DNA from 4 places in the Mesorhizobium ciceri biovar biserrulae genome. Region 1 is predicted to be linked to each of the others. Evidence: predicted binding sites of a transcription regulator. Region 1 holds the regulator's gene; each other region holds the start of a gene.

Region 1 (7,949 bases):
CTGGCATGCTGCTGGTCGTCGGACATCGCCTTTTCGATCGCCGCACGCCGCACCGGTTCGCTGAACATGTCGTAGCCGATGCCGGCTTGATTGGATGGATCCAGCGGTTCGAACAGCACGATAGGGGTGCGCCAGGGTTGCGTGGTGTCCGGGTAGATTGGATGACTGACGCCATAATCGTGCAGCATGTCGCGTTCGACCGTCGCCTCGTCGCCCGCCTTTGCCAGCCTGAGGAAGCCGATACCGCGCAAGCCGGCGAAATTCTTGTCGACATCGAGCGCGGTGAAGAAGGCCTTGAACTCATTGCGAGAAATACCGCCATTGCGGGCGTCGAACAGGGCCTGCGTCGAGCGCAGCAGCGACAGATGCAGGTCGATGCGGCTCTCGATCCGGTTGAGCGCATCGTCGGCAGTCGCCTCGAACTTGATGCGCGCGGCTTCCTGCGTGGCGAAGTAGGCAAAACCTGCCATCACCATGCTGATCAGCGCGACGGCGATAAAGGCGATGATCGGGAAAAGCTTCTTCAACGGATCGTGCGGTCCCTGAGCAATGTCGGACCTTTATGCGCAAGTCGCCCTGCCAACACAATGCCAAGGCCAAGCCATCCCTACGGCTGGCATATCACGTGTCCGGCAACCGCGATCTGGCTTGATCTCAGGCCGCGATCTTCAGCGCGCCCGGTCCGGGAATGGCGCCTGGCGGGCATTTGCCCAGAATGATCATGCCCAGCACCTCGTCCTGGGTGACATCAGTGGTGCGGGCGGTGCCGACCACCTGGCCGTTCTTCATGACGCAGACCCGGTCGGCAAGCTCGAACACATCGTGGATGTCGTGGCTGATCAGGAAGATGCCGATGCCGTCGGACTTCAGCTGCTTGACCAGTTCGCCGACCTGCGCCGTTTCCTGCGGACCAAGTGCGGCCGTCGGCTCGTCCATGATCAGGATGCGGGCGTTGAACAGGATCGCACGCGCGATCGCCACCGATTGCCGCTGGCCGCCCGACAGCTTGATCACCGGCTCCTTGAAACGCTGGAACCGGGGATTGAGCCGACCCATCACCTTGCGCGCCTCGGCCTCCATGGCAACGTCGTCGAGCGTGCCCCAGGCGGTCATCAACTCGCGGCCGAGGAACAGATTGGCGGCGGCGTCGACATTGTCTGCCAACGCCAGCGTCTGGTAGATCGTCTCGATGCCGTATTTCTTGGCGTCGCGCGGGTTGGAGATTGATGCCTCCTCGCCGTTGACGAAGATCTGGCCCGAATCGCGCTTGTAGGCGCCGGACAGGATCTTGATCAATGTCGACTTGCCGGCGCCATTATGGCCGAGCAGCGCCACGACCTCGCCGGGGAAAAGATCGATCGAGGCATCGTCGACGGCACGGATGCCGCCAAACGCGATCGAGATGTTCCTCATGTCGATCAGCGCGGTGGCTGCAGGAGCAGTCTTGTCAGTCATGGCATGCCCTCCTAGACGCGCTTGCGATAGACGGTGTCGAGCCACACGGCGATCACCAGTACGGCGCCGACGACGATGCTCTGCAGCGGCGAGTCGACACCAAGCAGCACCATGCCGGACTGCAGCGATTGCATCAGCAGGGCGCCGAGCATGGCGCCGATGATCGTTCCCGACCCGCCGGCTAGCGACGTGCCACCGATCACGGCGGCTGCAATGACGAGCAGCTCGTCGAGCGTTCCAAGCACGTTGGTGGCCGAATTCTGCCGGGCCGAGGAGATCGCCGCGGCAATCGTGGCCAGCACGCCCATGATCATGAACACCTTCATGGTGATCCAGCGCGTGTTGATGCCGGCGAGATTGGCCGCCTCGGGATTGCCGCCGATGGCGAAGACATAGCGGCCGAAACGGGTGCGGTTGGTGATGAAGGTCATGACCAGCCCGACGGCGACCGCCATCAGCACCGGTATGGCGATACCGTGGGCGATGAACAGGCCGCCTTCGGGAACGGTGATGTTGTTGGCGGCCGCATATCTGTTCACGATGCCGATCGGCCAGGGGTAGGAGTTGGCGAGCCAGACCGCACCCATGATGGCGCCGCAGGTGACGACACCGAGCAGCGCCTCGGCCCAGATCGGACGTAGCGGAAAACGGAAACGCTTGCGCTGCACCCGCCCGTTGAACAGCCCAAACACCACGGCGAGGCAGGCGACGATCCCGACAACCCAGCTCCAGGTTGCGCCGATCGATCCCGCCGGCCCGCCGCCCATCAGCTGAAAGGTGGCGTTAAGCGGCGCCACGGTCTGGCCTGATGTGACCCACCAGGCAGCACCGCGCCAGACCAGCAGGCCGCCCAGCGTCACGATAAAGGCGGGCACTTCGAGATAGGCGATGACGAAGCCTTGAAAGGCGCCGATCAACAGGCCGAGCGCCAGGCCGATGACCAGCGCCAGGACCCAGATCCACGGATTGCCGAGTTCGAGCCCGACAAAACGCACCAGGAAATGCACCTGGGCAAATCCCATCACCATGCCGATCAGGCCCTCGGCGGAACCGACCGACAGGTCGATGTTGCGCATGACGATGACCAGCACCATGCCGCAGGCCATGATGGCGACCGCGGATGTCTGCACCGACAGGTTCCACAGATTGCGCGGCGTGAGAAAGGTGCGGCTGTCGAAATCGAGCGGGTTGACGCCGAGGCGCAGGCTGGAAATGACATGCAGCCCAATCCAGATGACCAGCAGCGCGCCGATCATGCCGAGCATCCGGGTGTCGATCTCGGTCGCCTTCAGGAACCGGGCGACGGCGCCGAGTTCCGACGCGCGCGCCGTATCGGCCTGCGGGTTGGACGTCGTGTCGGTCATGATTTCCTCCCACCGGCTGGCCGTCTGACGCGCATGCCGGAGCCCAGCCTAGAAGCTATCCGCATGATGCGGAAACACAATTCTTTGAGAAAACGCCGCGGCTTTTGGGCCGCGGCGTTCAGATATTTCGAAGTGGTCCGGATCAGTTACAGGCCGCGACGGTGCCGGCAGCGACACCCGCGCAGACTTCGTCCTTCTTGATCCAGCCAGCGTCGATGACGACGTTGAGATTGTCCTTGGTGATGGCAACCGGAGTCAGGAACAGCGACTTGACGGTGTTGCCGCCCGGCGTCGTGAAGTCCTTGGCGCCGGCGATGTCGCTCGTCTTCTTGCCGTCGGCCAGTTGCGAGGCGATCTCGGCGGCATTCTTGCCGAGCTCGCGCGCGTCCTTCCACACCGACACGGTTTGCGTGCCCAGGGCGATGCGGTTCAGCGCGGCGTGGTCGCCGTCCTGCCCCGAGACCGGCACGGTGCCGGCCAAGCCTTGAGCCGTCAGCGCCGCGACGACGCCACCGGCAGTGCCGTCATTGGCCGCGACCACCGCGTCGACCTTGTTGTCGTTGGCGGTCAGGAACTGTTCCATGTTCTTCTGGGCGTTGGCGGGCAGCCAGCCATCCGTGTAGGCTTCGCCGACATTCTTGATCTTGCCGCTGTCAATGGCTTCCTTGAGCACTTCCATCGAGCCCGAGAACAGGAAGTCGGCATTGGGATCGGCACCGGAGCCCTTGATGAAGACGTAGTTGCCTTCCGGCTTGACCTTGAACACTTCGCGGGCCTGCATACGGCCGACTTCCTTGTTGTCGAAGGTCAGGTAGAAAACATCCTTGTTCTCGATCAACCGGTCATAGCCGACGACCGGAATGCCTTCGTCCAGCGCCTTCTGCACGGCCGGGCCGATGGCCGAAGCATCCTGCGCCAGGATGATCAGGGAATTGGCGCCCTGCGAGATCAGGCTTTCGACGTCGGTAAGCTGCTTGCCGGGATTGGACTGCGCATCGGCGGAGATGTACTTGTCGCCGGCGGCCTCGATCGCCGTCTTCATGGCGGCCTCGTCGGTCTTCCAGCGTTCCTCCTGGAAGTTGGACCACGAAACGCCGACGACCTTGTCCTTCGCCTGCGCGACAGACGCGAGCGTCAGCGACATGGCGGCACCCGCCAGGATGGCGGCTGTGAATCTTTTCATATTATCCTCCCTGCGCCGCGTATGGCGCGACCAAACTGGCCCGAGGGCCGGCACAGAGGCCCTATTTTTTCGAGCCTCGAAAAAATACTGGGCCAACGCCCGAACGCTGTCAACATCGATTCTGATGGATTTTGATGTCGTCTCGAATTTTTTTCGGGCCTCGGAATAAAAAAATGACACGGCGCGCGGCTTCTGCCAGTATTTGACCGCGTCACCGACAGCGTTCCAGGGCAGGAAGAACCGCGGCGACCGGGAGGATATGAAAGAGCATGTCGGTCGGAATCCGCCACGACGATTTGCGCCGCCGCAACCGCGCGATGGTGATCGCGGCGGTGCGCCGCGCCGGACAGCCGTCGCGCACCGAGATCGCCGCAACCACAAGCCTCAGCCATTCGACGATCTCGGCGATCTCATCCGACCTGATCGTCGAAGGCATCCTGACCGAAAGCAAGCCGAGCGAGGCCGGCTCGCTCAAACGCGGCCGTCCGCAGGTCGGCCTCAGCCTCAATCCGGAAGCGGCCGCGGTAATGACCGTGGTGCTGTCGCTGAACTTCCTCTCGGTCGCCGTCATCGACTATGCCGGCCAGGTAATATCCGAGGAACAGCGCCGGCTCGACACGCTGACGATGTCGCGCGACTCGCTGATCGGTGAGTGCACGGCAATCGTGCGTCGCCGCCTGGAAGATCCCGACCTGGACGTGCGCAGCATCGCCCGTATCGCGCTGGCCGTCCAGGGCATCACCGACACCCGTGCCCGCGCCATGCTGTGGTCGCCGATCACGCCGCACACCGACATCGCCTTCGCCGACCTATTCGAAGACGAGTTCGGCATCCCAGCCATTATGGAGAACGACTGCAACATGATGGCGGTGGCGCTGCGCTGGCGCGACCCCGATCGTTACCGCGACGATTTCATCGCTATCCTTTTGTCGCACGGCATCGGCATGGGGCTGGTGCTGAAGGGCGAATTGTTCACCGGCACCCATTCCTCGGGCGGCGAATTCGGCCACATGATTCATCGGCCGAACGGGGCGCTGTGTCGCTGCGGACGGCGCGGCTGCGTCGAAGCCTATGCCGGCAATTATGCCATCTGGCGCAACGCGCGGCAGATGGGCGAGGATGCAGAACCCGTCGCCGATGTCAGCGATGCCGACATGCGCGCCCTGGCTGCCGCCGCCCGCGAAAGGGACGGACCCGAACGGGAAGCCTATCGCAAGGCCGGCGAAGCGCTCGGCTACGGCCTCGGCAGCCTGTTCGCGCTGATCGATCCGGCGCCGGTCGCCATGGTCGGCGTCAGCGCCGCCGCCTTCGACCTGATCGAGCCGGCATTGCGGCAAGCGATTGCCCAGACCGCCGGCGGCCAGCATTCCAAGTCGATTTCCTTCGACACCGAGCCGAACGAACTGCCGCTGATCCGCGAAGGCTGCGCCATGCGGGCGCTGATCTTCGTCGATCAGGAGATTTTTGCGCCGGGCGTGCAGGCGAGATCCGGTTTCGGCGGCAAGAACGTGGCGTGAGTTCAAACGAGGGAGTTCAGTCCTCGCGAATGGCGTAACCCGCCCCACGGATGGTGCGAATGACATCGGGCATGCGGCCGTTGTTGACCGCCTTGCGCAGCCGGCCGACATGCACATCGACCGTGCGTTCGTCGATGTAGATCGTCTCGCCCCAGACATTGTCGAGCAGTTGGCTGCGCGAGAACACGCGGCCTGGATGGCGCATCATGAATTCAAGCAGGCGGAATTCCGTCGGCCCGAGCCGGATCTCGCTCTTCTTGCGATAGACGCGGTGCGACTCGCGATCGAGCACGATATCGCCGACCTTGAGCACGCTGGACAGCACTTCCGGCTTGGCCCGGCGCAGCAGCGCCTTGACCCTGGCCATGAACTCCGGCGTCGAGAAAGGCTTGACCAGATAGTCGTCGGCACCGGTCGAGAGGCCGCGCACGCGGTCGCTTTCCTCGCCTCGCGCGGTCAGCATGATGATCGGCAGCCGCTCGGTCTCGGGACGCATCCTTAGCCGGCGGCAGAGTTCGATACCGGAAACCGCAGGCACCATCCAGTCGAGCACCAGAAGGTCTGGAACGTTCTCCTGCAGCCGGATTTCGGCCTCGTCGCCGCGCGTCACCACTTCGACCTGATAACCTTCGGATTCGAGATTGTAGCGGAGCAGCACGCCTAGCGGCTCCTCATCCTCCACCACCATGATGCGTGGCGCGATCATCGGCTGGTCACCCCTGTCATGCCGCTGGCGCGGACATTGCCGTCTCGTCCTGCTTCGGACGATTGGCTGGCAACTGCGTGCCGGTCAAAACATAATAGGCATTTTCGGCGATGTTGGTCACGTGGTCGCCGATCCGCTCGAGGTTCTTGGCGCAAAACAACAGGTGCGTGCACGCCGTGATGTTGCGCGGATCTTCCATCATGTAGGTCAGCAGTTCGCGGAACACCGATGTGTATTTGACGTCGATGCGTTCATCATTGTTTCTGAGCGTGGCAAGCGCTGCCGCGTCAGCGGCGGCATACTCGTCGACGACCCCCTGCACCTGGATCAGCACCAGCTGCGCCATTGCGTCGATCGAATGCGAAAGGTCGTGCGGCGTGACGCTCAGCCCGACAGTGCCGACGCGCTTGGCGATGTTCTTGGCAAGGTCCCCGATGCGCTCGAGGTCGCCGGCCATGCGGATCGAACCGACCACCGCACGCAGATCGTTGGCCATCGGCTGGCGCTTGGCGATCAGCGTGATGGCACGATCGTCCAGCTCGCGCTGGCGTGCATCCATGATGGCGTCATCGGAAACCACCCGCTGCGCCAGCGCATTGTCCGAATTGAGCAAAGCCCTGGTCGAGCCACCGACCATCGAGCGGGCGAGATCGCCCATGTCGCGGATCAGCTGGCTGATCTGCTCCAGATCCTCATCGAAAGATGCGACGGTATGTTCACCCATGATCTTCGTCCCTCATATGCCAGAGATCAGCCGAACCGGCCGGTGATGTAGTCCTGGGTGCGTTTGTCGTCGGGGGTGGTGAACATCTTGTCGGTGGCGCCCTCCTCGACCAGATAGCCAAGATGGAACATCGCGGTGCGCTGCGACACGCGCGCTGCCTGCTGCATCGAATGGGTGACGATGACGATCGTATAGTTCTGACGCAGTTCGTCGATAAGTTCCTCGACGCGAGCGGTGGCGATCGGGTCGAGCGCCGAACACGGTTCGTCCATCAGGATCACCTCGGGTGACACGGCGATGGCGCGTGCAATGCACAGGCGCTGCTGCTGGCCACCGGAAAGACCCGTGCCAGGTTCCTGCAAACGGTCCTTGACCTCGTTCCAGATCGCCGCCTTCTTCAGGCTGGACTCGACGATCTGATCCATGTCGGCCTTGCGCTTGGCCAATCCGTGGATGCGCGGACCATAGGCGACGTTCTCGTAGATCGACTTTGGGAACGGATTGGGTTTCTGGAACACCATGCCGACGCGCGCCCTGAGTTCGACGACATCGATGTTCTTGTCGTAGATGTCCTCTTCGTCGAGCGTGATCTTGCCGGTTACCCGTGCTGAATCGATGGTGTCGTTCATGCGGTTGAGGCAGCGCAGGAAGGTGGACTTGCCGCAGCCGGAGGGGCCGATCAGCGCCGTCACCTGGTTCAGGCGGACGTCGAGATCGACGTCGAACAGCGCCTGCTTCTCGCCGTAGAACACGCCGACCTTGTCGCCGCGCATTTTGATCACTTCGTTCGACTTCATCTTGTCGCCCACTGCGTTTTCAAGGGACTGTTCGGTCATGATGTTCATACCAAAATGCCTTTTTTCTACCAGCGCCGCTCGAACCGACGCCGAAGCACGATCGCGGTGATGTTCATGGCCATGAGGAAGACGAGCAGGATGATGATGGCGCCGGACATACGCTCGACGAAGGCGCGTTCGGCCTCGTTCGCCCACATATAGAT
Region 2 (7,949 bases), 270 kb from region 1:
GCCGCTATTCCTTGCTCGACCGCAGTGCCGAAGCCGAGTTGCTGCCGCTATGCCGGGCACAGCAGACCTCCTTGGTCATTGGCGGCGTGTTCAACTCCGGCATCCTGGCGACCGGCCCGGTGCAAGGCGCACATTTCGACTACCGCCCCGCCAGCCATGACGTGCTCGACCGCGTCGGCGCAATGGAGAGGATCGCCGCCGAGGGTGGCTATCCGCTCGCCGCCGCAGCGTTCCAATTCCCCTTGCATGAAGCTGCCGTCGCCACCGTACTGACCGGCACCGCCAAACTGGCAAATCTGACGCGCAACCTCGAGCTGCTCGACATCGACGTACCGGAAACGGAATACGCCAAATATCGTCCCTACACGCTGGTGCAGGAGCTGGTGTGAAACTTCATGTTCCTGCGGCACATGGAGGAATGGATATTCCATATTGACGAATTGGTGGAATTAATATTCCATACATTCCCAGAACGGAACGGAAGCGTGACGGCGCCAATGGGAGAACAGGGCTGGGGATCTGCCTCTGCCAGACCTCGCAACGACTGATCAAACACCGCTTGCATCGATCTGTTCGATGCACTATCAAAACAGGGCAACTGTTTTTTATTGATAAAGTTCTGTTTGGGACCGCGCCTATCCGAACGGAGCTTCCGTATCGTTCACCGGGCGACTTAGGGAGGAAACCTCATGAAATTCGTGACCAACATTCTCAACCGCCGCGCCGTCATGGCGCTGGCAGCAGCTTCAATGCTCGCCGGCGTCATGCATCCGGCGCCGGTTTCGGCGGCGGACGTCACCATTCCGATCATCGTCAAGGACACCACGTCCTTCTACTGGCAGATCGTTCTGGCCGGCGCCCGCAAGGCCGGCAAGGATCTCGGCGTCAACGTGCCGGAACTCGGCGCCCAGGCTGAAACCGACGTCAACGGCCAGGTCTCGATCCTCGAGAACGCCGTTGCCAGCAACCCGGCGGCCATCGTCATTGCGCCGACCGAGTTCAAGGCGCTCGGCAAGCCGATCGATGAAGCCGCTGCCAAGGTCAAGGTCATCGGCATCGACTCCGGTGCCGACTCCAAGGCCTTCACCTCGTTCCTGACCACCGACAACGTCCAGGGCGGCCGCGTCGCTGCCGACGGCCTCGCAGCCGCCATCGGCGCCGCCAACGGCGGCAAGATCGAGGGCGACGTTGCCCTGATCACCAACGCACCTGGCGCCGGCTCGCTCGAACAGCGCAAGCAGGGCTTCACCGAACAGCTGGCCGCCAAATATCCGGGCCTCAAGCTGGTTGCCGACAAATACGCCGACGGCCAGGCCACCACCGGCCTCAACATCGCCACCGACCTGATCACCGCCAACCCGAACCTCAAGGGCATCTTCGCTTCCAACCTGATCATGGCGCAGGGCGTCGGCCAGGCCGTCGCGGAAAACAACCTTGGCGGCAAGCTGGCGCTGGTCGGTTTCGACAGCGACGAGAAGCTGATCAAGTTCCTCAACGACGGCGTCATTTCCGCCCTCGTCGTCCAGGATCCGTACCGGATGGGCTATGACGGCATCAAGACCGCGCTCGCCGCCTCCAAGGGCGAGAAGGTCGAAGCCAATGTCGACACCGGCGCCAATCTGGTGACCAAGGACAACATGAAAGACCCCAAGATCGACGCGCTGCTCAATCCGAAGCTCTGAGCCGTCGCATCCGCAATCGTCTCCGGGGCACCTCGCCCCGGAGACACAAACTGCCGCACAAACGGCTTGGCAATCCGCACGCCTGAGCCAGGCTGTTTTCGAGGCATATCCCTGCCTCGCCGCGTGCCAATCGTGAGGCCAGCCTGCGAAGCCAATCCGGGAGGCCAATCTGGGAGGATTGTCATGATTTCGACGGCGCAGGAACTGCATCCCGCACCCGTTCTGGAACAGGGGCGGACTATCCTCGAATTGCGTGGGCTGGAGAAGCGCTATCCCGGCACCCACGCGCTGAAACCGGTCGACCTCGCCTTCAAGTCCGGTGAGATCCACGCCATCGTCGGCGAAAACGGCGCCGGCAAATCCACGCTCATCAAGCTTCTGACCGGCGTCATGCCGCGCACCTCCGGAGAGATTGTCTGGGAGGGCCAGCCGGCCGCCCTGGCGACGCCGCACGAGGCGATGGCGCTCGGCATCAATGCCGTGCACCAGGAAGTCGTGCTGTGCCGTCACCTGACGGTCGCCGCCAACATGTTCCTCGGCGAGGAGAATTCGCGCTTCGGCATCCTGCAGCAGCGCGCCATGGTCAGGCAGGCGCAGACGATCATCGACGACCTGGGCTTCGACCTGCCGGCGCATGTCACGCTCGGCGACCTGACCATCGGCCAGCAGCAGCTGATAGCCGCCGCCCGCGCCACCGTGCGCGGCACCAAATTCCTAATCTTCGACGAGCCGACCGCCTACCTCACCCGCAAGGAAGCCGACCAGCTCTTCACGCTGATCCGCCGTCTGAAGGGCGAAGGCGTGACGATCATCTACATCAGCCACCGCATGGAGGAAGTGTTCGAACTCGCCGACCGGGTATCCGTGCTGCGCGACGGCACGCTGGTCGGCACCCGCAATATCGCAGAGACCAACGATGCCGAACTGGTCAAGATGATGATCAACCGCTCGATCGAGCAGGTCTATCACAAGGAGCATTTCACGCCGGGCGCCGCCATCATCGAGGCGAAAAACCTGTCCGGCAAGGGCTTCGAAAATGTCTCGATGACGGTCCGCGCCGGCGAGATCGTCGGACTCTATGGGCTGATCGGCGCCGGACGCAGCGAGTTCGTCACCACGCTCTACGGCCGCCACCGCAAATCCGCCGGCCAGATCCTCTGGGAAGGCAAGGAGGTACAGGTCAATTCCGAACATGACGCGATCAAGCTCGGCATGGCGCTGGCGCCGGAGAGCCGCCGCGACCAGGGCCTCTGCCTCAACCTGCCGGTCGGCTTCAACCTCAACCTGCCGATCTACAAGCGCATCTCGAACAATCTGCTGATTTCGAGCACGCAGGAGAAGACGCAGGCCGATCGCCAGATCGCCGATCTGCGCATCAAGACACCGACACGTGGCGCGCTCGCATCCAGCCTGTCGGGCGGCAACCAGCAGAAGATCGTCATCGGCAAATGGCTGGCGCACGGCGCCAAGCTGTTCATCTTCGACGAACCGACCGTCGGCGTCGATGTCGGCACCAAGGCCGAGATCTACCGCCTGTTCGGCGCGCTTTTGTCAAAGGGCGCCGGCATCATCCTGATCTCGTCCTATCTGCCGGAAGTCTATGAACTCGCCGATACGCTGCATGTGTTCCGGCGCGGCAAACTGGTGGCGACGCACGGTTTTCACGCCGCCAGCCACGAGGATATTCTCACTCAGGCGCTCGCCGAGAAACAAGAAAAGCAGGGAGGACAGATATGAGCACCGAGGCGATCGCCGTCGAAAAACCGAAGCGCAACTATAATGTCCTGTTCGGGCTGACGCTATTGGCGCTGCTGGTTCTGCTCTGGATCCTCCTCTCCGTGACGACGACGAGCTTCGCCTCGGCCAACAACCTAGCCAATCTCCTGCGCCAGGGCTCGATGATCGCCATCATGGCGGTCGGCCAGACCTTCGTCATCATCACCGGCGGCATCGATCTGTCGGTCGGCGCCGTGGTCGGCTTCGCCACCGTGGTCGTGGCCATGATGATCAATGCCGGCTTCCCCATCTGGCTCGCCATTCTGGTGACGCTGCTGGTCGGTGTCGCCATCGGCATGTTCCACGGCTTCGGTATCGTCAAGATGGGCCTGCCGCCCTTCATCATCACGCTGGCGACGTTGACCTCGCTGCGCGGCATCGGCCTTTTGATGACCAACGGCAATTCGATCAACATCAACAGCGACACCTTCACCGCCTTCTCGCGCAATTCCTTCATCGGCATCCCCAACCTGTTCTGGATGGTGATCCTGGTCGGCATTCCGGCCTATATCTTCCTGCACCACAGCCGCTGGGGCAGATACCTGTTTTCGGTCGGCTCCAACGCCGAGGCCTCGCGCCTGTCCGGCGTCAATGTCCAGCGCACCATCTACATGGCCTACACGCTGTCGGGCCTGTGCGCCGCCTTCGTCGGGGTGCTGCTGGCCGCCCGCATCGGCATCGGCAACCCGACGCAGGCCGAGGGCTGGGAACTGCAGGCGATCGCGTCGTCGGTCATCGGCGGCACCTCGCTGTTCGGCGCCGTCGGCTCGGTGCATGGGCCGCTGCTCGGCGCCTTCATCCTGGCCACCATCAACAACGGCGCCAACCTGCTCAACGTCAACTCGTTCTGGCAGCGCATCATCACCGGCGCGCTGATCATCATCATCGTCTACTTCGACGGCCTGCGCCGCCGCGGCAAGTAGCGACCCCGCAATCAACCGCCGGTCCGCCACACCAACGGGCCGGCGATTTCATGACTGGATTAGCGCATGAAAGCCGTCCTCTGCCGTTCGCCCGGCGATCTTGTCCTTGAAGACCGGCCCGCACCCGAGGCACCGCCTCCCGGCTGGGCGCTGGTGGCGGTCAGCCATGTCGGCATCTGCGGCACCGACTACCACATTTTCGAGGGCAAGCACCCGTTCCTCGCCTATCCCCGCATCATGGGTCATGAGGTCTCGGGTACCGTGATGGAGACCGGCGAAGGCGTCGAACTGGCCATTGGTGAGCCCGTCGTCGTCAACCCCTATCTTTCCTGCGGCAAGTGCATCGCCTGCCGGCACGGCAAGCCCAATTGCTGTGTCAGGATCGAGGTGCTTGGCGTGCATCGCGACGGCGCCATGTGCGAACGCATCCTGGTGCCGGCGCAAAATCTCTATCCGGCCAACGGCCTGTCGCTGGCCGACGCCGCCGCCGTCGAGTTCCTGGCCATCGGCGCGCATGCCGTGTGGCGCGCCCGCGCCGACCCCGGCGCCCGCACGCTGGTCATCGGCGCCGGCCCGATCGGGCTCGGCACCGCCATCTTCGCCCGCATCGCCGGGCTCGACGTGACGCTGCTCGACATGAGCAGTGAAAGGCTCGCCTTCGCTGCAAACGAGCTTGGTTTCCAGACCCTAGACGGCTCGCGCGGCGCGGTGCCCGATCTGGTCAGGGAAGCGACATCAGGCGAAGGCTTCGATGTCGTCTTCGACGCCACCGGCAACACCCAGTCGGTGCAGTCGGCCTTCGCCCATGTCGCGCATGGCGGAACGCTGGTGCTGGTCTCCGTCGTCAAGGACGACATCAGCTTTTCCGATCCGGAATTCCACAAGCGCGAGATGACGCTGATCGGCAGCCGCAACGCGCTGCGCGCCGACTTCGACCATGTCGCCGCCTCGATCCGCAACGGGGCCGTACCACTGGCCAAGCTCGTCACACACCGCACCACACTCGCCGCCACGCCGCGCGATCTGGCTCGTTGGGCGCATGAGAAATCCGGCCTGATCAAGGCTGTGATCGAGGTGGGGTTATAACATGGCAGGCGGCGAACCCAGCCCGAACTGACGACGCCCGAGCCAGGTCGACCCCACTCCGTCTCGGCGAAGCCGAGACGGAGTGGGGGAAGGCGGTCCTCAATCGCCAAGACGCAAGTGAGCGCGACCGAGCTGGTCTGATATCAGCGTGAGTCAGATAAATCACGGTCTCGTATAAGCCCGTCACTCCCTACAGCGCCGACAGCTTCAGCTCCACCCGTTCGGCCGGGAAGCGCGACTCGGAAAACTGGATCGGTTGGCCGTCCGGCGTGACGTTGACGGCGACCGTGACCAGTACGATGGCGCCCGGCTGCAGGTCGAGGTCGGCAAGGTCCGCCGCATCGGCATGGCGCGCCGACAGCACGGTCGATTGCCTGAGATAGTCGTCGATGCCGAAGCGCGCCAGCGAGGCGGTGATCGACCCTGTTTGCGCCATCGCGGCATCGATGCCGGCAAAGCGCCGGGCTTCGAACCAGCCAGCAGCGCGCGACACCGGCCGTCCATCGGCTTCGCCGCGCGTTTCCAGGCGGATCACATCGGCTCCCTTGGCAAGACCCAGTCCCTCGGCGACGCGCTGGCTGGCCGGCTCGACCGACGAGGCGAGCAAGGCGATGTGCCGTTCCGTCGTCTGCGCTTGCAGCCCTGTCGAAAACCGTGTGCGCGCCCCGATCGGATAGGACAGCCGCTTGCGCGACAGCACGAAGGTGCCGCGCCCCTGCTCGGCCCGCAGCACGCCTTCCCTTACGAGGGCTGATATGGCGCTGCGCACCGTGTGGCGGTTGACGCCATAGCGCTCTGCCAGCGCCACCTCCGGCGGCAGCGCTGCATTCTCCGTGAAATCGCCGATGGCGATCGCATGCAGCATCTTGTCGGCAATCTGCCGCCACAGCGAAACGCCACTGCGCCGCTCGATGCTGTCCGCTGCTAGCCGCCCGACCATCATTGCCCCAACCTTCCAGCGCCCAGTCTTCTATCGCTGTCATCCACCCGTCATGGACACCCGTTAGATAATAGGTATAATTTGTATAGTTGTCTATATCAATAGACAAATTTAGCCACGAGGACTACAGCTCATGCGAGGACAGGAAGCCCGCGACCAGGCCGAGCGCAAGGCCGCCATGGCAACCCTTGCGCAATCCAGCGGCGATGACATCGTGCGGCTCTGGAATGAGGCCGGACTGCCTTCGGACGCCGAGCTGTTGCGCGGCCCCGAAACCGGACTGGTCACCCTGCGCGGCCGCATCGGCGGCGGTGGCGCGCCCTTCAATGTCGGCGAGGCGACCGTCACCCGCGCCACGGTCCGGCTGCCGTCCGGACAGGTCGGCCATTGCTATGCGCTTGGCCGCGACAAGCAGAAGGCGAAGCTGGCGGCTATCGCCGACGCCCTATGGCAGGACCCTGCCCGCCGCAATGAGGTCGAGACCGGACTGATAGCGCCTCTGCGGTCGGCTCTGACCATGGCGCACGAAAAACGCCGCGCCGAGACGGCGGCAACGAAGGTGGATTTCTTCACCATGGTTCGCGGAGAAGACTGATGGACGCAGCTGTGCAATCGATCGAGGGCGGGTTCGCCGATCCGGTCTTCAACGCCCAGACCGTGTTCCGCGCCGTGATGGACGCAATGGCTCGGCCGGGCAGCGTGCAACCGCTGCCGGCCTTCGCCCGCCCGCCGGTGCCGCTCTCGGCTACCGCCGGCGCCATCGCACTGGCGCTGTGCGACAATGACACGCCGCTCTGGCTCGACCCGGCTTTGCAGGCCTCCACCGCGATCAGATCGTGGCTTGGGTTCCATACCGGCGCGCCATTGGCCAACACACCGGCCGATGCGCATTTCGCCTTGATCGCAGCACCTGCCGAGATGATGGCGCTCGATGGCTTTTCGCAGGGCACGCAGGATTATCCCGACCGCTCGACCACGCTGATCCTGCAGGTCAGCGATCTGGTCTCCGGCACGCCGCTATTGCTCGAAGGTCCTGGCATCGAAACCAGCGCCACGATCGCGCCGGCGCAGATGCCACGCCATTTCGTCGAGCAGTGGAAGCAGAATATCAAGCGCTTTCCGCGCGGCGTCGACATCATCCTCGCCACATCAGGCGGCATCGCCTGCCTACCGCGCACGACGCGCATCAAGACGATGGAGGCGTAAGATGTATGTCGCGGTAAAAGGTGGCGAAGCGGCAATCGCCAACGCCCACAGCCTGCTGGCCGACCGCCGGCGTGGCGACCGTTCGGTGCCCGCCCTGCGCCTCGACCAGATCGTCGAGCAGTTGGCGCTCGGCGTCGACCGGGTAATGAGCGAAGGCTCGCTCTATGATCGTGAACTGGCCGCGCTCGCCATCGTCCAGGCGCGCGGCGACATGATCGAGGCGATCTTCCTGGTGCGCGCCTACCGCACCACACTGCCGCGCTTCGGCTACTCCAAGCCGATCGACACCGCCAACATGCTGGTCGAGCGGCGCGTCTCGGCGACCTACAAGGATCT
Region 3 (7,949 bases), 260 kb from region 1:
CGCGCTTCGCCAACGACGCGGCGGGGATCGCAGCTCTTTGGCTGTTCTGCCGCAGCCATGACGCAGCCCTTGCGGTGATGGAGGCATCGGGCGGCTATGAACGGCTGGGATTCATGCTCTTGTGGGCGCACGGCATGCCGTGCGGCGTGGTCAATGCCAAGAGCGTGCGCCGTTTCGCCGAGGCGATGGGCTATCTTGAGAAGACCGACAGGATCGACGCCGCTGTCATCGCCCACTACGGCGCAGTCAAGAACACTGTGCCGACGCCACCGCCAAGCGCCGCCCAGCAGCGGCTTGCCGCGTTGGTTGGCCGGCTTTGCCAGATTGTCGGCGATGCGACCATCAACAAGCAGCGTAGAAGTGCCGCACGCGACGCCGAGGTATGCGCCAGCATCGAGGCGATGCTGGCCTTCCTCAAGCGCGAGCAACGGCGCCTGGAAGGCGAGATTGCCTCGATGATCGATGACGATCCGCTGTGGGCCAGGCTGGAGCAGGCCTTTCGTTCGCTGAAGGGCGTGGCCGGACGCACCGTCGCCCGCCTGATGGCCGAACTGCCCGAGATCGGCCTCATCTCCAACAAGGCCATCGCCAAGCTGGCAGGCCTCGCTCCCTTCGCCAACGATAGCGGCAAGCGCACCGGCAACAGGCATGTGCGCGGCGGACGCGCCGGGCCGCGTGGCATCCTCTTCATCGTCGCAGCCATCGTGGCCAAATTCGATCCCAATCTCAAAGCTTTCGCTCAACGGTTGCAACAGGCGGGAAAGCCAAAAATGCTCATCCGCATCGCACTCGCCAGAAAACTCCTCGTCATCCTCAATGCAAAAGCACGCGATGCGCGCAACGAGTTCGCGAGTGCAACTTGACACCCCAGATAGTCGCTCTCCCCCTCCGGAGGGAGAGGAAGGAAGCCTCGGCCTGGGAGGACACTCGGCCTAAGAGGACAGGCGTCGGCTCGGACAGCCTGGCGCTTTCCTCTACCCCGTCGATAGGGGGAGAGGTGTCGAGCGAAGCTCGACGGAGTGGGGGTCGATCCTTTGGCGCCGGTCGAGACGACTTGCGCGTCTGCATCACAAGCCTACCCCTGCTCAGCCTGGATCCTGTTGTAGTCGTGGATGGTCCGGCTCAGCCGGCGGCGCAGGAAGTTGGAGATGTTGTCGAAGATGAAGACGACGAGCAGGATCAGCAGCACCATGTAGAAGACGTTGGCCCAGTTGGAGTTGGTGCGCATCGCTTCCCACAGCTTCAGGCCGATGCCGCCGGCACCGACAGCGCCGATGATGGTGGCGCCGCGGGTGTTGGATTCCCACTGGTAGAGCGTCTGGCTGATGAACACCGGCACCACTTCCGGCAGCACGCCGTAGCGCTGCACCAGGAGGCCGTTGGCTCCGGTCGAGGTAATCCCCTCGCGCGGCTTGTCGTCGATGTTCTCCAGCGCCTCGGAATAGGTTTTGCCGAGCGTGCCGACCTCTGTGAAGAAGATCGCCGCACTGCCAGCCAGCGGTCCCGGCCCGAAGGCGCGGGTGAAGAACAGCGCCCAGATCAGCATGTCGATGGAGCGCATGAAATCGAAGAAGCGCTTGAGCACCTGGTTGACCAGCCGGCTGGGCGTGATGTTGCGGGCGGCGAAGAAGGCCAGCGGGAAGGCGACGATGCCGCCCAGCATGGTGCCGAGAAAGGCCATGACGATGGTCTGCAGCAGCTTCGTCCAGACATCGCCATGCTGCCACTGGGCGTTGTTCCAGATGTTGTCGCCGGCCAGCGCCAGATTTGACGTGCCCGGTTTCAGTTCCGGCCCGGAGACGATCAGCGAAGCGACTTCGCTTGCCGACTTGCCGAAGAAAGGCGAACGCGTGTCGAAGATGAAGTTTGCCCAGCCTAGAAACCGCTTGCGTATCCTGACGCGGTCAACGGCGACGCGGGCCTCGCCGGCAAAGCCCATGTCGGCGACCACCTCATCCTCATGCGCGGTGATCCAGCCGGGAACCGGTCCCGAGATCAGCGGCTTGCCGGTGCCGAGTGCGACCGCAACGGTCTCACCGTTGGCAATTATCGTCGCTTGCGTCTTGGTGAAGGTAATCGACTTGGCGGTGCCGTCGATCAGGATCGTCACCGAACCATCGGCATTGGTCTTGACCCAGTCCGGATCCGGGTTCGGGCCGAGCACCGAGAAGCGTGGATATTTGGCAGTGATCTGCGGTTCATCGAGGCGGAAGATCGGCTGCACGTCGTAGCTGATCCACTGGGTCAGGAACAGCGGCAGCCGCTCCCAGTGCGATTCCCGCATGACCTGCGGCAGGTTGAAGAACCACAAGGCGTACAGCAGGTAGAGAAAGATGCCGCCAAGCAGCATCAGCGGCCCGAAGCGCTTGTGGAACGGCCGCTGGAACACCTGCGGGAAGCGCTCTTCGATCGACTGGATCTGATCGGCGGTCATGGTGGCCATGGTCAAGCGCTCATCACGAAAGCCTGCTCGCCGACCAGCTTGCGGCGCAGCCAGGCGGAGAACTGGTCGACGATGAAGATCGTCGTGAACAGGAGCAGCACGAGGGCTATCGTCTTGGCGCCGAAGCCGCGCGAGATCGACAGCTTCAACTCCTCGCCGATACCGCCGCCGCCGACCGCGCCCATGATGGTGGAAATGCGGACATTTATCTCAACACGCAGCAGCGTGTAGGACATGAAGTTGGGCAGCACCTGCGGCAGGCCGGCGAAGCGAACCCGCTCGAACCAGTTGGCGCCGACGGCCCTCAGGCCTTCCTCGGCGCGCATGTCGATGTTCTCGCTGATCTCGTAGAACAGCTTGCCCAGCGCGCCGATCGAGTGCAGGCCGATGGCGATGATGGCGGCGATCGGGCCGATCGAGACGATGGCGGCGAACAGGCCGGCGATGACGATCTCGGGAAAGGCGCGCAGCAGTTCCATGAGGCGCTTGACGATCAGCCGCAGCACCGGATGCGGCGTCAAATTGCGCGCCGCGATGAAGGAGAACGGTACGGCGAAGACGAAGCCGATGAAGGTCGAGACCAGGGCCACGTTGAGCGTGGTCAGCATCAGCTCGAAATATTCGGGGATGTAGAAGCTGCCCCAGACATAGGAGCGGCCAAGCGGAAAATTGAATTCCTGGGTACCGGTGTCATGCGGGGAAGTGATGTCGAACATCGCCCGCCAGACATCGTTCCAGTCCTTGGGGACGAGCCAGCTCAGGAAATCCAGCAAATGCGGCAACCGGTCGAAGAAATGCCCGGCATTGGCCTCGTCGGCGAACCACATGGTGCTGCCGAGCGCGGTGATGAGCAGGCCGACACCGATGGCGGTGTAGAGCCGGCGCAAGGACGTCTGGCGACGCCAGGCGTCGGCCATCTGGTGAGTGGCGCCGGAAGGGGCTGTCACGGAAAGGGTCATGATCGGACATGCAAGAAGGGCGGCGTTTTCTCGACGCCGCCCTTCCTGGTTTCGCCGTTAGCCGCCGATGGCTGCCTTACGGGCTTCGACGATGACGTTGTAGAAGTCCGCCTTAACCGGGACGTAGCCGGTAAAGTCGCCGCCCTCGACGCCTTCGAAGCAAGCCTTGTCCTTCTTCGGCAACTGCGTGAAGAAGTCGGCGAGCTTGGCGGTCATTTCGTCGCCGAGCGCGGTGCGCACGACCAGCGGGCCGTTCGGGATCAGACCCGAGCGCCAGACTTCGACGAAGTCGTTGGGGTCGACGGCGCCCTTGGCGACTTCCTTGTGGAAGGTGCCGGAGGTGTAGCCGTCCTTGAAGTCGCCGATGCCGGAAGAATCGTCCACCGCCACGTCGACCTTGCCGTCACGCACGGCCAGGACGTTGTTCTCGTGACCGCCGTTGAACTGGGTCGAGGCGAAGAAGGTTTCGTTCGAAGCGCCGGTATCCTTCGGGATCTGGGTCAGCGGGATCAGGTAGCCGGAGGTAGAATCCGGATCGGCGTAGCCGAGCTTCTTGCCCTTGGCCGACTTGATGTCGGTGATGCCGGAGGATTTCAGCGCCAGGCCGATCGAATAATAGCCTGTGGCGCCGTCGGTCTGCTGGGTGGTGAGGATCGGGGTGACCGCCTTCGGGTCCTTGAGAGCGACGCTGGCGTAGCCGGAAGCGCCGAGTTCGGCGAAGTCGAGCGTGCCGCCGAGCAGGCCCTGGATGACGCCGTCATAGTCGGCGGCGGGGAACAGCGAGACCTTTTCGAAGCCGAATTCGGCCTTCAGATGGTCGGCGAGGCACTGGTAGTTGCGCAGCCGGTCGGTTTCGTTTTCGCCGCCGAGAATGCCGACGCGAAATTCCTTCATGTCGGCGGCATGGGCCATGCTGGTCGCCATGGCGAGCACCGAAACGGCGCCAAAAACCATCTTCCTGAACATCTGTTATCTCTCCTGTAGGTTCCGGCCCCGCGCCGGCAGCGTTATCGATTTTGACAGGTGCCCTTGACGTGGGCTGGCGATCCCAACCGCTCTCAATATCCCGGGAATGCGGGCTCGAGCGGTCCGGCGGATGCGGCGATCTTTCGGCTGAAGGCAACGCTGGTCGAGGTGATGGCCTCGGAGATTTCCTGGCCATTGCTGTCGGCGCCGTAGACGAGGCGCACCGCCTCGCGGTTAAGCTCTTCCGGCGGGCCGTCGAAGACGACCTTGCCGGCAGCCATGCCGATGATGCGGTTGCAGTAGGTGCGGGCGGTGTCCAGCGTGTGCAGATTGGTGACGACGGTGATGCCTTCGCGCAAATTGATGTCCTGCAGCGAATCCATCACCACCTTGGCGTTGAGCGGGTCGAGCGAGGCGATCGGCTCGTCGGCGAGGATCACTCTGGGCTGCTGCATCATGGCGCGAGCGATGGCGACGCGCTGCTGCTGGCCGCCCGACAAGGTGCCGGCGGGCTGCAGCGCGGTGCGGACGATGTCGAGCCGCTCGAGTGCCGCGACCGCCTCGGCGCATTCGGCGCGGGAGAACATGCCGAACAGGTTAGTGATGGTCGAGCGGTGGTTCAGCTTGCCGAGCAGCACATTGGTCAGCACGTCGAGGCGCGGCACCAGGTTGAACTGCTGGAAGATCATGGCGCAGTCACGCTGCCAGCGCCGCAGCGGCGAACCGCTCAGCTTCGAGACCTCGGCGCCGTCAAAAAAAATCGAACCCTGGCTGGGATCGATGAGACGGTTGATCATGCGAAGGAGGGTTGATTTGCCGGCGCCCGAACGGCCGATGACGCCAACCATCTGACCCTGCGGGATCGCGATGTTGATGTCGCTGACGGCAGTGTTCTTGCCAAATCGTCGGGTGACACCGCGGATTTCGAGCGTGGCAGAATTTGCTGGCATGGGGGCAGGTTCCAGTCCGGGACCATTGATCGTCAGGCTCTCGCCTAACGCAGCCACATGAACCTGCCGTGTCGCGATGATGTCAGTTTTGTTACGCTCCACAGGCCTTAGCTTGTCAGCCTGGCTTACCTGTAAGTTGCGCAAGGACCCACAGCATATAGAGTGGAGCTATCGCCGCCGTGAACAAAACACAGCCTAATATCATCAACGTTATTGAAGAGCCAACGTCGGATTGCCTCCAACGCTTAGCTGCAAGCTTAATCACCAAAATTCCCAACGCGACCAACCCCAGTCCAATGAAAAGAGGTATTACGACAATAAAGGTCACATATGCCCCATGGCTCTGGGTTGGGTGATTATTAGTTCGATGAAAGCACCATTCGCGTCAACCATGCTTCTCCAGAAATGCCTCTGCGGACAGCTCACGGAAGTCCTCAAGGCAAGCGCGCAGCCTTGCATGGTCCCAGTGCCACCAGGCCAGCGCCTGGTAGCGTTCGGCCGTGCGGCGATCGAAGCGCTCGCGGATCGGCTTTGCCGGCACGCCGGCGACGATCGTATAGGGCGCTACATCTTTCGAGACGACAGCGCCGGCGCCGACCGCGGCGCCATCGCCGATGGTGACACCGGGCAGGATGGTCGAGCCGTGACCAAGCCAGGTGTCGTGGCCGATGGTGACCCGCTTGGCGCGGCGCTGGGCGAAGAATTCGCTTTCGTGCTCGGCATCGTCCCAGTAGTCGGAGGCGCGATAGGTGAAATGGTGCAGCGTCGGCCGCCAGGTCGGGTGGTTGGTGGCGTTGATTCGCACGCTGGCCGCGATGTTGGCGAACTTGCCGATCGTCGCGCACCAGACGGAGCAGTCCTGCATCATGTAGGAATAGTCGCCGAGTTCGCTTTCCGAGACCCGGCTGCGGTCGGCGATCTCGGTCCAGCGGCCGAGCGTCGAATTCTGTACATCCGCCGTCGGGTGGACCAGCGGCGTCGCGGACAATTTCCTGGTCATGCGGCGATTTTTCCGGGCGCGAAAGCGGTGACGTCGATGATGCGGTCGGCAACCGCCTCGCGTACATCGTGGTCATGGAAGATGCCGAGCAGGGCGACACCTGCAGCCTTCTTGGCGGCGATGAGTTCGATCACGACATCGCGGTTCCTGGCATCGAGCGAGGCTGTCGGCTCGTCGAGCAGCAGGATCGGATGCTCGGTGATGAAGCCGCGCGCGATGTTAACGCGCTGCTGCTCGCCGCCGGAGAAGGTCGCAGGCGGCAAGGCCCAGAGTTTCTCCGGCAGGTTGAGCTGCGCCAGCAAGGCGCGCGCCTTGCCGCGGGCAATCTCGCGATCCTCGCCGCGCTCGACCAGCGGTTCGGCGACGACGTCGAGCGCCGAGACGCGCGGCACGGTGCGCAGGAACTGGCTGACATAGCCGATCGTTTGCCGGCGTATGGCCAGCACGGTGCGCGGGCTGGCGGTGGCGAGGTCGATCAGCCCATCATCATGCGTGACGATGATCTGGCCTTCGTCGACGGCGTAGTTGCCGTAGAGCATCTTCAGGATCGAGCTCTTGCCGGCACCGGAAGGACCGCCGAGCACGGTGCATTCGCCAGCCCTGATCGAGAACGAGACACCGGCGACAACAGGCAGTTTGATGCCGTCGCGCAGGTGCATGGTGAAACTCTTGGCGACGTCGGAGACAACGAGGGGGGTTGCCATCAGAAGGGCCTCCAATTGTCGTTCGTTTGCGGGCCAACGCCCCCCTCTGCCTTGCCAGGCATCTCCCCCTCAAGGGGGGAGATCGGCGGCTTTCTCGTTGCGCTTGTTCTGCAACGTTGGAGAGTGGCGAAACCGAGGACGATAGCCAATCTCCCCCCTTGAGGGGGAGATGGCCGGCAGGCCAGAGGGGGGTGCCTTGGCGCCATCGTCAAACCTGCAAAATCGAGGAAACAAGCAATTGCGTGTAGGGCGCGCGGGGATCGTCGAGCACGCGGTCGGTGAGGCCGCTTTCGACGACGCGGCCGTCCTTCATCACCATCATGCGCTGCGACAAGAGCCGCGCCACGGCAAGGTCGTGGGTGACGACGATGGCCGCCAGACCGAGATCGGTGACCAGACCACGCAGCAGGTCGAGCAGGCGGGCTTGCACCGAGACATCGAGGCCGCCTGTTGGCTCATCCATGAACACCAGGCGCGGCCCGGTGACGAGGTTGCGGGCAATCTGCAGGCGCTGGCGCATGCCGCCGGAAAAGGCCCGGGGCTCGTCGTCGATGCGGTCCTCGTCGATCTCGACACGCGACAGCCAGTCGACGGCGGTGGCGCGGATCCTGCCGTAGTGACGGTCGCCGACCGCCATCAGCCGCTCGCCGACATTGGCGCCCGCCGACACCGTCATGCGCAGACCGTCGGCGGGGTTCTGATGGACAAATCCCCAGTCGGTGCGCATCAGGAAGCGGCGCTCGGCCTCGCTCATGCGGTAGAGCTCGCGGAACTGGCCGTCGCGCATGCGGTAGCTGGCGGAGCCGGAGCTCGGTAGCAGCCGCGTCGACAGGCAGTTGAGCAATGTCGTCTTGCCGGAGCCGGACTCGCCGACCACAGCCAGGACTTCGCCCGGCCACAGGTCGAAGGAGACGTTGTCGCAGCCGA
Region 4 (7,949 bases), 1.8 Mb from region 1:
TGGCCGCCATGCCGATGCCGAACACAGTGCCGAGGATCAGGAACAGGACGAGGTTGGCGTTGGAGGTGGCGGTCAGCGCCGATTCGCCGAGGAAACGGCCGACCCAGACGGCGTTGATCGAGCCGTTGAGCGACTGCAGCACGTTGGAGCCGAGCACCGGCAGGGCGAACAGCAGAAGCGTGCGCGGGATAGGGCCGCTGGTCAGGTCGCCGGTGCGCCGGCGCGCGGGCATTTTTTCGTCCATGGCGGGTAGCTCGGCGGATGGTGATTTGGATCCAGTCCACGATGATATCGCAGGCGGGACCGAGATGCACCCTTGCGAACGCGCGGCTGAAAGGCCGCTGCCCCGTTCATGCCTGCCGCGAGCCCAGCGGACGCGCCAAGCGCGCCCGCCCGTGCAGTGGCCGTTACTTCCCGGCGAGACCCGGCAGCGTGACCTGATAGACCAGGAACATGGTGTCGACATCGGCGCCGTCTTCCGCCTTGTAGGGTGCGCCGACCTGAAAACCGTCCTGGGCGAGGAAGTCGTTGTCGTTGGCGACGAACAGGAAGTAGTCGTCGGGCAGCTTCGGATCGAGAACGCTGACCACCGACATCGCCTCCCACTTCTCCGACAGGTTGTTCTTGTCGTTCGGCGCGCCATTGTGCAGGCCGAAGCGGCCGAGTTCGCCCTTGTCGTTGATGTCGATGAACGGCGTCAGCTTGGCCGGCATCACCGACGGGTCGAGCACGCCCTTGGGCGCCAGCGGCTTGTCGGCGGCATCGAAGGCGCCGCCGGCGATGTCGGTCGCGGCCGAGACGTCGACGACGAAGATCTGGCGCACCAGCGAGGTGTCGCCCTTCAGCCCCTGGCCGTTGCCGCTGTCGCGCGCCAGCATCAGGAAGGTCTTGTCGGAGAGCGCCACGATCTCGCTCTGCGCGGCGATCTTGGTCTTGCCCTTGGCATCCTTGAACACCGGCAACGGCACGACATACTCATGCGCCAGTTTGAGGTGGGCGAGGTCGGACGCGTCATAGACCAGCGCACGCGTGTTCTGGCGCGTCGCGGGCGAATCGCCGCCATCCTGCCGGGGCGCCGATTGCAGCACCGCGATCAGGAACTTGCCGTCCGGCGTCATCGCCATTCCCTCCAGGCCCTGGTTGTTCTGGCGGCCGGTCTCGGGGTCCTTCGGATCGGGCTCGGCGGCACCGGGTCCCGGATTGTCCGAGGCGAAGTTCGGCGTGCCGTGGCGCATCGGCACGAAGGCGGCCGGCGGCTGGGTTGCCGACAGCAGATGCCCGTCGGCGGAAAACCGATAGATGTTCGGGCCGTATTCGTCGGAGATGAACATCGAACCATCGGGCAGCCGCACGATCGCCTCGTTGTCGAGCGCCAGCTTGCCATTGTCGGCTTGCGGCAGGATCGGCATGTCGCCGCTTGCCGCGCGCACGCCGTTGAGTGGGTCGAGGCCTGTGGCATCAGCCCCCTTGTCGTCGGTGAGAAGCATGGTGTCGGCGAGCGTTGCCTTGACGCCCGTCTGCTCCTGGCCGGCAGCAGGTGCCGCGCCCGGTGCGACCGGAGCAAATTCGATGGCGATCGTGTTGAGGCGCGGCCGGTAGTCGGTGGTGCCGACGACATTGTAGCCACGGTCCGGCAACAGCCAGAGCGAACCTCTGTAGCCGGCGGTGTCATGCGTCCAGCCTGATGCGTCGATCGCCATGCCGGAACCCGAGCCGAAGGTCTCGCCGAACTTGTCGCGCTGAGCGGCCGGGATGCGGCCGACGCCGACCAGCCCCTTGTTGACGAGGCCGCCGACGGTCGCGGTGCTGTCGGCGAGCGCCGGCGCCAAGGCGGTGAACAAGGCCAGCGCGACGCCAAGCGACGCGGGTCGATACAGGTGCTTCATGGATAATCCTCTTTGTGACGGATGTGCCGGAGCGGCCGCGGGACGAAAAACTGAAAGAGGTGCGACATCGATGATGCTGCGCAAGCCTCCCCGAAATGCGGTCTACGGCGCGAACATGATGCTTGCGTGACAGCGCGCAGTGCATGCCGGCGGTCGACGAAAAACGATGCGCGCGCCGGCACTGGACACTTATGTCTAGTAGATATATGCTCCAGTCTTCGGACCAACCGTGGAGGGGAAGCCTTGAAGTCGCACTACCGCGCAGTCGTCATCGGAGGTGGCGTGGTCGGAGCCTCGGTGCTCTATCACCTGACGCGGTTCGGCTGGAGCGATGTGGCGCTGATCGAGCGCGCAGAACTGACGGCCGGTTCGACCTGGCACGCGGCGGCAGGCTTCCATGCGCTCAACGCCGATCCCAACGTGGCGGCGCTGCAGGACTACACCATCAATCTCTACCGGGAGATCGAGGCCGAATCCGGCTGGGATATCGGCCTGCACATGACGGGCGGCGTCAACATCGCCAGCGATCCCGCGCGCTGGGAGTGGTTGAAATCAGCCTGGGCCGTGTTCCAGTCGGTCGGCATCGAGACCGCGCGCCTGGTCACGCCCAACGAGATCAAGGCGATCTGCCCGATCGTTGACGTCAACGGTGTTCTTGGCGGCCTGCATGATTCCAACGAAGGCCATCTCGACCCGTACGGTACCACGCATGCCTATGCGGGTGCTGCGAAGAAGCGCGGCGCCGACATCATCTTGCGCAACCGGGTCGTCGAGCTGAAAGCACGTGCCGACGGGCGCTGGGACGTCATCACCGAGCAGGGCACCATCATCGCCGAGCATGTCGTCAATGCCGGCGGGCTGTGGGCGAAGCAGCTCGGCCGCATGGCCGGCGTCGACCTGCCGGTGACGCCGATGGAGCACCACTATTTCATCACCGATGACATTCCGGAGATCGCAGCACTTGACAGGGAAATCGGCATCGCCGTCGATCTCGACGGCTTTTCATACCTGCGGCAGGAGCGCAAGGGTGTGCTGCTTGGCGTCTATGAGCAGAACCCAAAGCACTGGAACATGGACGGAGCGCCGTGGGACTACGGCATAGAGCTGATCCCGGAAGACATCGACCGCATCAGCCCGGAACTCGCCAAGGCGCATGAGCGCTTCCCTTGCCTGGCGACGGCCGGTATCCGCAAATGGGTCAACGGCGCCTTCACCTTCACGCCGGACGGCAATCCGATTGTCGGGCCGGTGCGTGGTCTGAAGAACTACTGGGTTGCCTGCGGCGTCATGGCCGGTTTCAGCCAGGGCGGCGGCGTCGGCAAGTCGCTGGCCGAATGGATGATTTTCGGCGAACCGCAGGCCGACATCTTCGGCATGGATATCGCTCGCTACGGTGCCTTCGCCGCCAACCGCGAATATCTCAGGCAGACGACGCGCCAGTTCTATTCGCGCCGGTTCGTCATGACCTTTCCCAATGAACGGCTGCCCGCCGGCCGGCCGCTGAAACGCCCCGGCGCCTATGACGGCATGAGCGCGGCGGGATGCGAATGGACGGCTTCCTGGGGGCTGGAAATCCCGGCCTATTTCGCGCCGATGGGATTTGCCGAGAGCACGACGCTGCGGCGCTCCAACGCCTTCGACATCGTCGGCGAGGAGGCGCTGCAGGTGCGGCGCGCCGCCGGCCTCGTCGATATCTCGGCCTATGCGCGCTATGCGGTGTCGGGGCTGGGTGCGGAGGCGTGGCTCGACCGGCTGCTCGCCTGCCGATTGCCGAAGCCGGGGCGGGCCGGCCTGGCGCCGATGCTCGGCCATGACGGACGGCTGAAGGGCGACCTCACCGTCTTCAACTGGGGCGGCGGCTCTTATTGGCTGATGGGCTCCTACTATCTCCGGGAATTCCACATGCGCTGGTTCGAGAGCCATGCGGCGGAGGGCGTCACCATCGCCGACCTCTCCGACACGATGAGCGGCTTCCTGCTCACGGGGCCGAATGCGCGGGAGATTCTGGAGCGCACGACGCATCAGGATGTTTCCAGCGCAGCATTGCCGTTCATGGCCTGTGGCGCATTCGACATCGGTATGGTGCAGGCACGTGTGGCGCGGCTGTCGATCGCGGGCGAACTCGGCTTCGAAATCAGTTGCCCCGTGACCATGCACGCCACTCTGCGCGACACGCTGCTGGCTGCGGGCGAGGATCTGGGCCTTGCTGAAATCGGCTACTATGCGCTCAATGCGCTGCGGCTGGAGAAGAGCTTTGGCATCTGGTCGCGTGAATTCACGCAAGGCTATACGCCGGGCCAGACCGGTCTCGACCGCTTCATCGCTTTCGGCAAGAGCGACTTCATCGGCCGCGAAGCAGCGTTGAAACAGCGGGAGGCCGGCAGCGGCCAATGCCTGGTGACGCTGGAAATCGATGCGCTCGACGCCGATGCCAGCGGTTTTGAGCCTGTCTGGCATCAGGGCCGACGCGTCGGCTTCGTCACCTCGGGCGGCTATGGCTATACGGTCGGCAAGAGCCTGGCGCTGGCTCTGGTCGACCGCGATTTCGCGGGCGAGGGCACCGCGCTCTCCGTGCATGTCGTGGGTGAGGAACGGCCGGCGCGTGTCGTCGCGGCCTCGCCCTACGATCCCCTGGGCAAGGCAATGCGGCAATGAGGAGGATTTCCGATGGTCGATGACGCGGCACGGGACGGCAGGCGCGAGCGCCGGCGTGGACGCACGGGCGAGGCCGGCAGCGAAAGCAGCCGCCGTCCCAATTACCATTCGCTGAAGAACCCGTTCCTGCCGCAGCCGATCTTTTCGGACGACCAGGTGGCTTCGATCCACGACACGGCGCTGCGGGTGCTGGAAGAGCTCGGCATCAAGGTGCTGCTGCCGCAAGCGCGTGAGCATTTTGCCAATGCCGGCGCCCTGGTCGATCCAGACACCGACATGGTGCGCATCGGCCGTGACATGGTGACGGCGGCACTCGCCTCGGCGCCGAAGTCGATCCACGCTTACGCCGGTTCGCGCGCCCGCGATCTGACGCTGGAGCTCGGCTCGATGACCTTCCTGGCCGGGTGCGGGGCGCCGAACGTCACCGATCTCGAGCGCGGCCGGCGGCCGGGAACACTGGCGGATTTCGAGGATCTGATGCGGCTGGTGCAGCATTTCGATGTGCTGCATATGCTGGGGCCCTGCATCGAACCGCAGGATGTCGACAACCGCTTTCGGCACTATGCCGTCAACCGCGCGCAGTTGAGGCTGTCGGACAAGCTCCCGTTCGTCTTCGCGCGCGGAACGCCGCAAGTCGAGGACGGGTTCGAGATGCTGCGGCTGGCGCGCGGCTTGTCGGAAGAGGAGTTTCTGGCAAGCGCGCATTGCTACACCGTCATCAACACCAACTCGCCGCGTCAGCTCGACATTCCGATGGCGCAAGGCATCATCGATTTCGCTCGCGCGGGGCAGGTCTCCGTCATCACGCCGTTCTGCCTGGCGGGCGCCATGGCGCCGATAACGGTCGCCGGCGCGCTGACGCTGCAGCATGCCGAAGCGCTGGCCGGGCTGACGCTGGCGCAGATCGTGAGGCCGGGTGCGCCGGTCGTCTACGGCTCGTTCTCCTCCAATGTCGACATGAAATCCGGCGCGCCCGCCTTCGGCACGCCCGAGCACGTCAAGGCGACGCTGGGCGCCGGCCAACTGGCGCGCTTCACCGGGCTGCCTTGGCGGTCCGGCGGCGGCAGTGCGGCCAACATCTCCGACGCGCAGGCCGCGCACGAGACGCAGTTCGCGCTGTGGGGCTCGGTGCTGGCCGGGGCGACGATGTGCATCCATGCTGCCGGCTGGCTGGAGGGCGGCCTCAGTGTCTCCTTCGAGAAACTGATCACCGACATCGAGGCGCTGCAGACGGTGGCTGAACTTTGTGCTGCGACGCCCGGCGACACCGACACGATTGGTTTCGAAGCTATCGCCGAGGTGCAGCCGGGCGGGCATTTCTTCTCGGCCAGCCACACCATGGCCCGCTACCGCACCGCTTTCTACGAGCCGCTGGTGGCGGACTGGTCGAATTTCGGCAACTGGACGCAAAGCGGCTCGAAGACGGCGAGCGAGCGCGCCACCGGTGTCTGGAGGCGGGTGCTTGCCGATTTCGCGCCGCCGACCTCGGCCGTCGCCACATCAGGCGTGCTGGACGAGTTCATCGCGCGGCGCACGGCAGAGGGCGGAGCGGCGCCGGTGTCTTGAGGCTGGCTCCCGCTGATCGCCCTGGTTGTGGCGTGATCCGGAACCTATAGCGCCTCCCGCGCATTCAAGGCTGCGGCCGGTGCACTGCGCACCGGTGTGCTGTTTGAGGGGAGGACGACATGGGTTTCGACCAGTATCACGAACCGCCTGAAGAACTGTCGCAGGAGGTGCGGACCTTTGCCCGCATGATCACCTCGCTGATCGAGGAGGCGGAAGCGATCAGCTGGTACGAACAGCGCATGTCGGTGGAGAAGGACCCGCAGGCGCGCGCCATCATGAAGAACGCGCAGGGCGAGGAGTTCAAGCATTTCGGCATGGATCTCGAATTCCTGCTGCGCCAGAAGAAGGACTGGCGCGCGGAACTGAAGGAAATCCTGTTCACCACGGGCGACATCGTCAAGGCCGGGGAGCGAGGCGAGAAGAAGGTGGACTAGGGTATGTCGATATTCAGGTGAGGCCGGCCTGCAAACGACGGCTTTCTGCGCTTCCGGTGCTCACGGACCCGAATGTCCGCTCCGCTCCGGTTCTCAAAAGCCATCATTTTCGGCTCGGCCTGACCTGAATCTCAACACACCCTGGCTCAGCGTTTGACAAATTCGCCAGGTCCTGCTGCTGCGATTAATCGCTGTCGCGCGCGACCAGTTCCAGCGGCCAGACCTCGCGGATGATCCGAGGACCCTCCGGGCCGGCGAAGGCGGGAAGCGACGCCAGCAGCATTTCCGCGAGCCGTTGTCCCATCGGCTCGAGCGCCGGGCGGAAGGCGGTCAGGGCTGGCGAGAAATAGCGGCAGAGCGGCGTGTCGACGATGACGGTCACCGCCATGTCGTGGCCCGGCCTGATGCCCATCTCTGCCAGCGCCTTGCAGCCGCCCAGCGCCATCGCGTCATTGTTGAAGATGATGGCGGTCGGCGGAGCCTTGGAGCGCATCACCTGCGGCGTCACCTCGTAGCCGCCGGCCTCGTTGATGAAGCCGGACGCGATCAGCTCGGGGTCGACCTCGATGCCGTGCCGCCGCAAGGCCTTGCGATAGCCGGCCAAAAACAGATAGCCGAAATTGAGGTCGAGCGACGGGCGGACGGCGGCGATGCGGCGGTGGCCGCGCGCCACGAGGCGGTCGACCGCGTCGGCGCCGGCCTTCTCGAAATCGAGGTCGAGGGAAGGGTAGGGCTTGGTTCCGGAGCGGCTGCGGCCGAGCGTGGCGAAGGGAAAGCCGGCCTGGGTGAGATAGTCGATGCGTTCATCCTCGCGCCGCGTCCAGGCCAGCAGCACCGCATCGGCGCGGCGCGTCTCGACGACGCGGCGCAGGCGCTCCTGCTGGTAATCGCCCGGCGCGCCCATGACCACGGTCAGGTCGAGCCCGCTTTCCGCAAGCCTGGCCTGCAGCCCGATCAGGAACGGAATGAAGAACGGCTCGCCATATTGCTGGTCGCCCGGATGCGGCTGCAGCATGAAGGCGATCGAATGGGTGGCGCCTTGCCGCAGACTGCGGCCGGACTGGTTCGGCGAATAGTTGAGCGTCCTGGCCGCCTCGAGCACGCGCTGGCGCGTGTCGGCATTGACGTCGGCGCGGCCGTTCAGCGCCCGCGACACCGTGCCGATCGAAATGTTCAGGTGACGGGCAAGGTCATGAATGCTGGATGCCAAGTGACTGTACTCCCCTTGCTTGGCTAGCACCGGTAGCCGCTCAGGCCAAGGCGACAGGACGATTTTCACGAGCGGCCAATTGACATTCTACGCCTTCGGGTGTGTTCTCGTAAACGTTTACGGAAAAACGTTTACGGTCATGCCGTGGATGCCGTGACGATCGGTCTGGAGGGACCGAGCGGAGGAGGAGCACCGGAT

What was found. The regulator PhoB, encoded in region 1, activates phosphate uptake and scavenging genes when phosphate is short. The targets are predictions, from matches to a motif close to TGTCATNNANCTGTCAT.
Region 2: the regulator PhoB is predicted to act here: its motif matches at 6,445-6,461, upstream of phnF (phosphonate metabolism transcriptional regulator PhnF).
Region 3: the regulator PhoB is predicted to act here: its motif matches at 5,398-5,414, upstream of phnC (phosphonate ABC transporter ATP-binding protein).
Region 4: the regulator PhoB is predicted to act here: its motif matches at 2,002-2,018, upstream of A4R29_RS17610 (esterase-like activity of phytase family protein).

The regions. Positions count from the first base shown of each region.
Region 1 covers NZ_CP015064.1:5,590,440-5,598,388, forward strand. Annotated here, with positions in the region: gene A4R29_RS26355 (CHASE domain-containing protein) at 1-527, opposite strand, end outside; gene A4R29_RS26360 (ATP-binding cassette domain-containing protein) at 655-1,455, opposite strand; gene A4R29_RS26365 (sugar ABC transporter permease) at 1,467-2,819, opposite strand; gene xylF (D-xylose ABC transporter substrate-binding protein) at 2,962-4,002, opposite strand; gene A4R29_RS26375 (ROK family protein) at 4,272-5,519, shown strand; gene phoB (phosphate regulon transcriptional regulator PhoB) at 5,536-6,225, opposite strand; gene phoU (phosphate signaling complex protein PhoU) at 6,242-6,949, opposite strand; gene pstB (phosphate ABC transporter ATP-binding protein PstB) at 6,976-7,794, opposite strand; gene pstA (phosphate ABC transporter permease PstA) at 7,812-7,949, opposite strand, start outside.
Region 2 covers NZ_CP015064.1:5,316,260-5,324,208, forward strand. Annotated here, with positions in the region: gene A4R29_RS25025 (aldo/keto reductase) at 1-389, shown strand, start outside; gene A4R29_RS25030 (ABC transporter substrate-binding protein) at 690-1,682, shown strand; gene A4R29_RS25035 (sugar ABC transporter ATP-binding protein) at 1,866-3,419, shown strand; gene A4R29_RS25040 (ABC transporter permease) at 3,416-4,381, shown strand; gene A4R29_RS25045 (zinc-binding alcohol dehydrogenase family protein) at 4,448-5,467, shown strand; gene phnF (phosphonate metabolism transcriptional regulator PhnF) at 5,658-6,407, opposite strand; gene phnG (phosphonate C-P lyase system protein PhnG) at 6,541-7,002, shown strand; gene phnH (phosphonate C-P lyase system protein PhnH) at 7,002-7,613, shown strand; gene A4R29_RS25065 (carbon-phosphorus lyase complex subunit) at 7,615-7,949, shown strand, end outside.
Region 3 covers NZ_CP015064.1:5,326,634-5,334,582, reverse strand. Annotated here, with positions in the region: gene A4R29_RS25120 (IS110 family RNA-guided transposase) at 1-863, shown strand, start outside; gene phnE (phosphonate ABC transporter, permease protein PhnE) at 1,076-2,443, opposite strand; gene phnE (phosphonate ABC transporter, permease protein PhnE) at 2,446-3,402, opposite strand; gene phnD (phosphonate ABC transporter substrate-binding protein) at 3,460-4,368, opposite strand; gene phnC (phosphonate ABC transporter ATP-binding protein) at 4,461-5,318, opposite strand; gene A4R29_RS25095 (DapH/DapD/GlmU-related protein) at 5,704-6,318, opposite strand; gene phnL (phosphonate C-P lyase system protein PhnL) at 6,315-7,022, opposite strand; gene phnK (phosphonate C-P lyase system protein PhnK) at 7,231-7,949, opposite strand, start outside.
Region 4 covers NZ_CP015064.1:3,750,933-3,758,881, reverse strand. Annotated here, with positions in the region: gene A4R29_RS17615 (MATE family efflux transporter) at 1-244, opposite strand, end outside; gene A4R29_RS17610 (esterase-like activity of phytase family protein) at 408-1,886, opposite strand; gene A4R29_RS17605 (GcvT family protein) at 2,130-4,541, shown strand; gene A4R29_RS17600 (trimethylamine methyltransferase family protein) at 4,554-6,107, shown strand; gene A4R29_RS17595 (ferritin family protein) at 6,227-6,541, shown strand; gene A4R29_RS17590 (LacI family DNA-binding transcriptional regulator) at 6,726-7,751, opposite strand; gene A4R29_RS17585 (Gfo/Idh/MocA family protein) at 7,948-7,949, shown strand, end outside.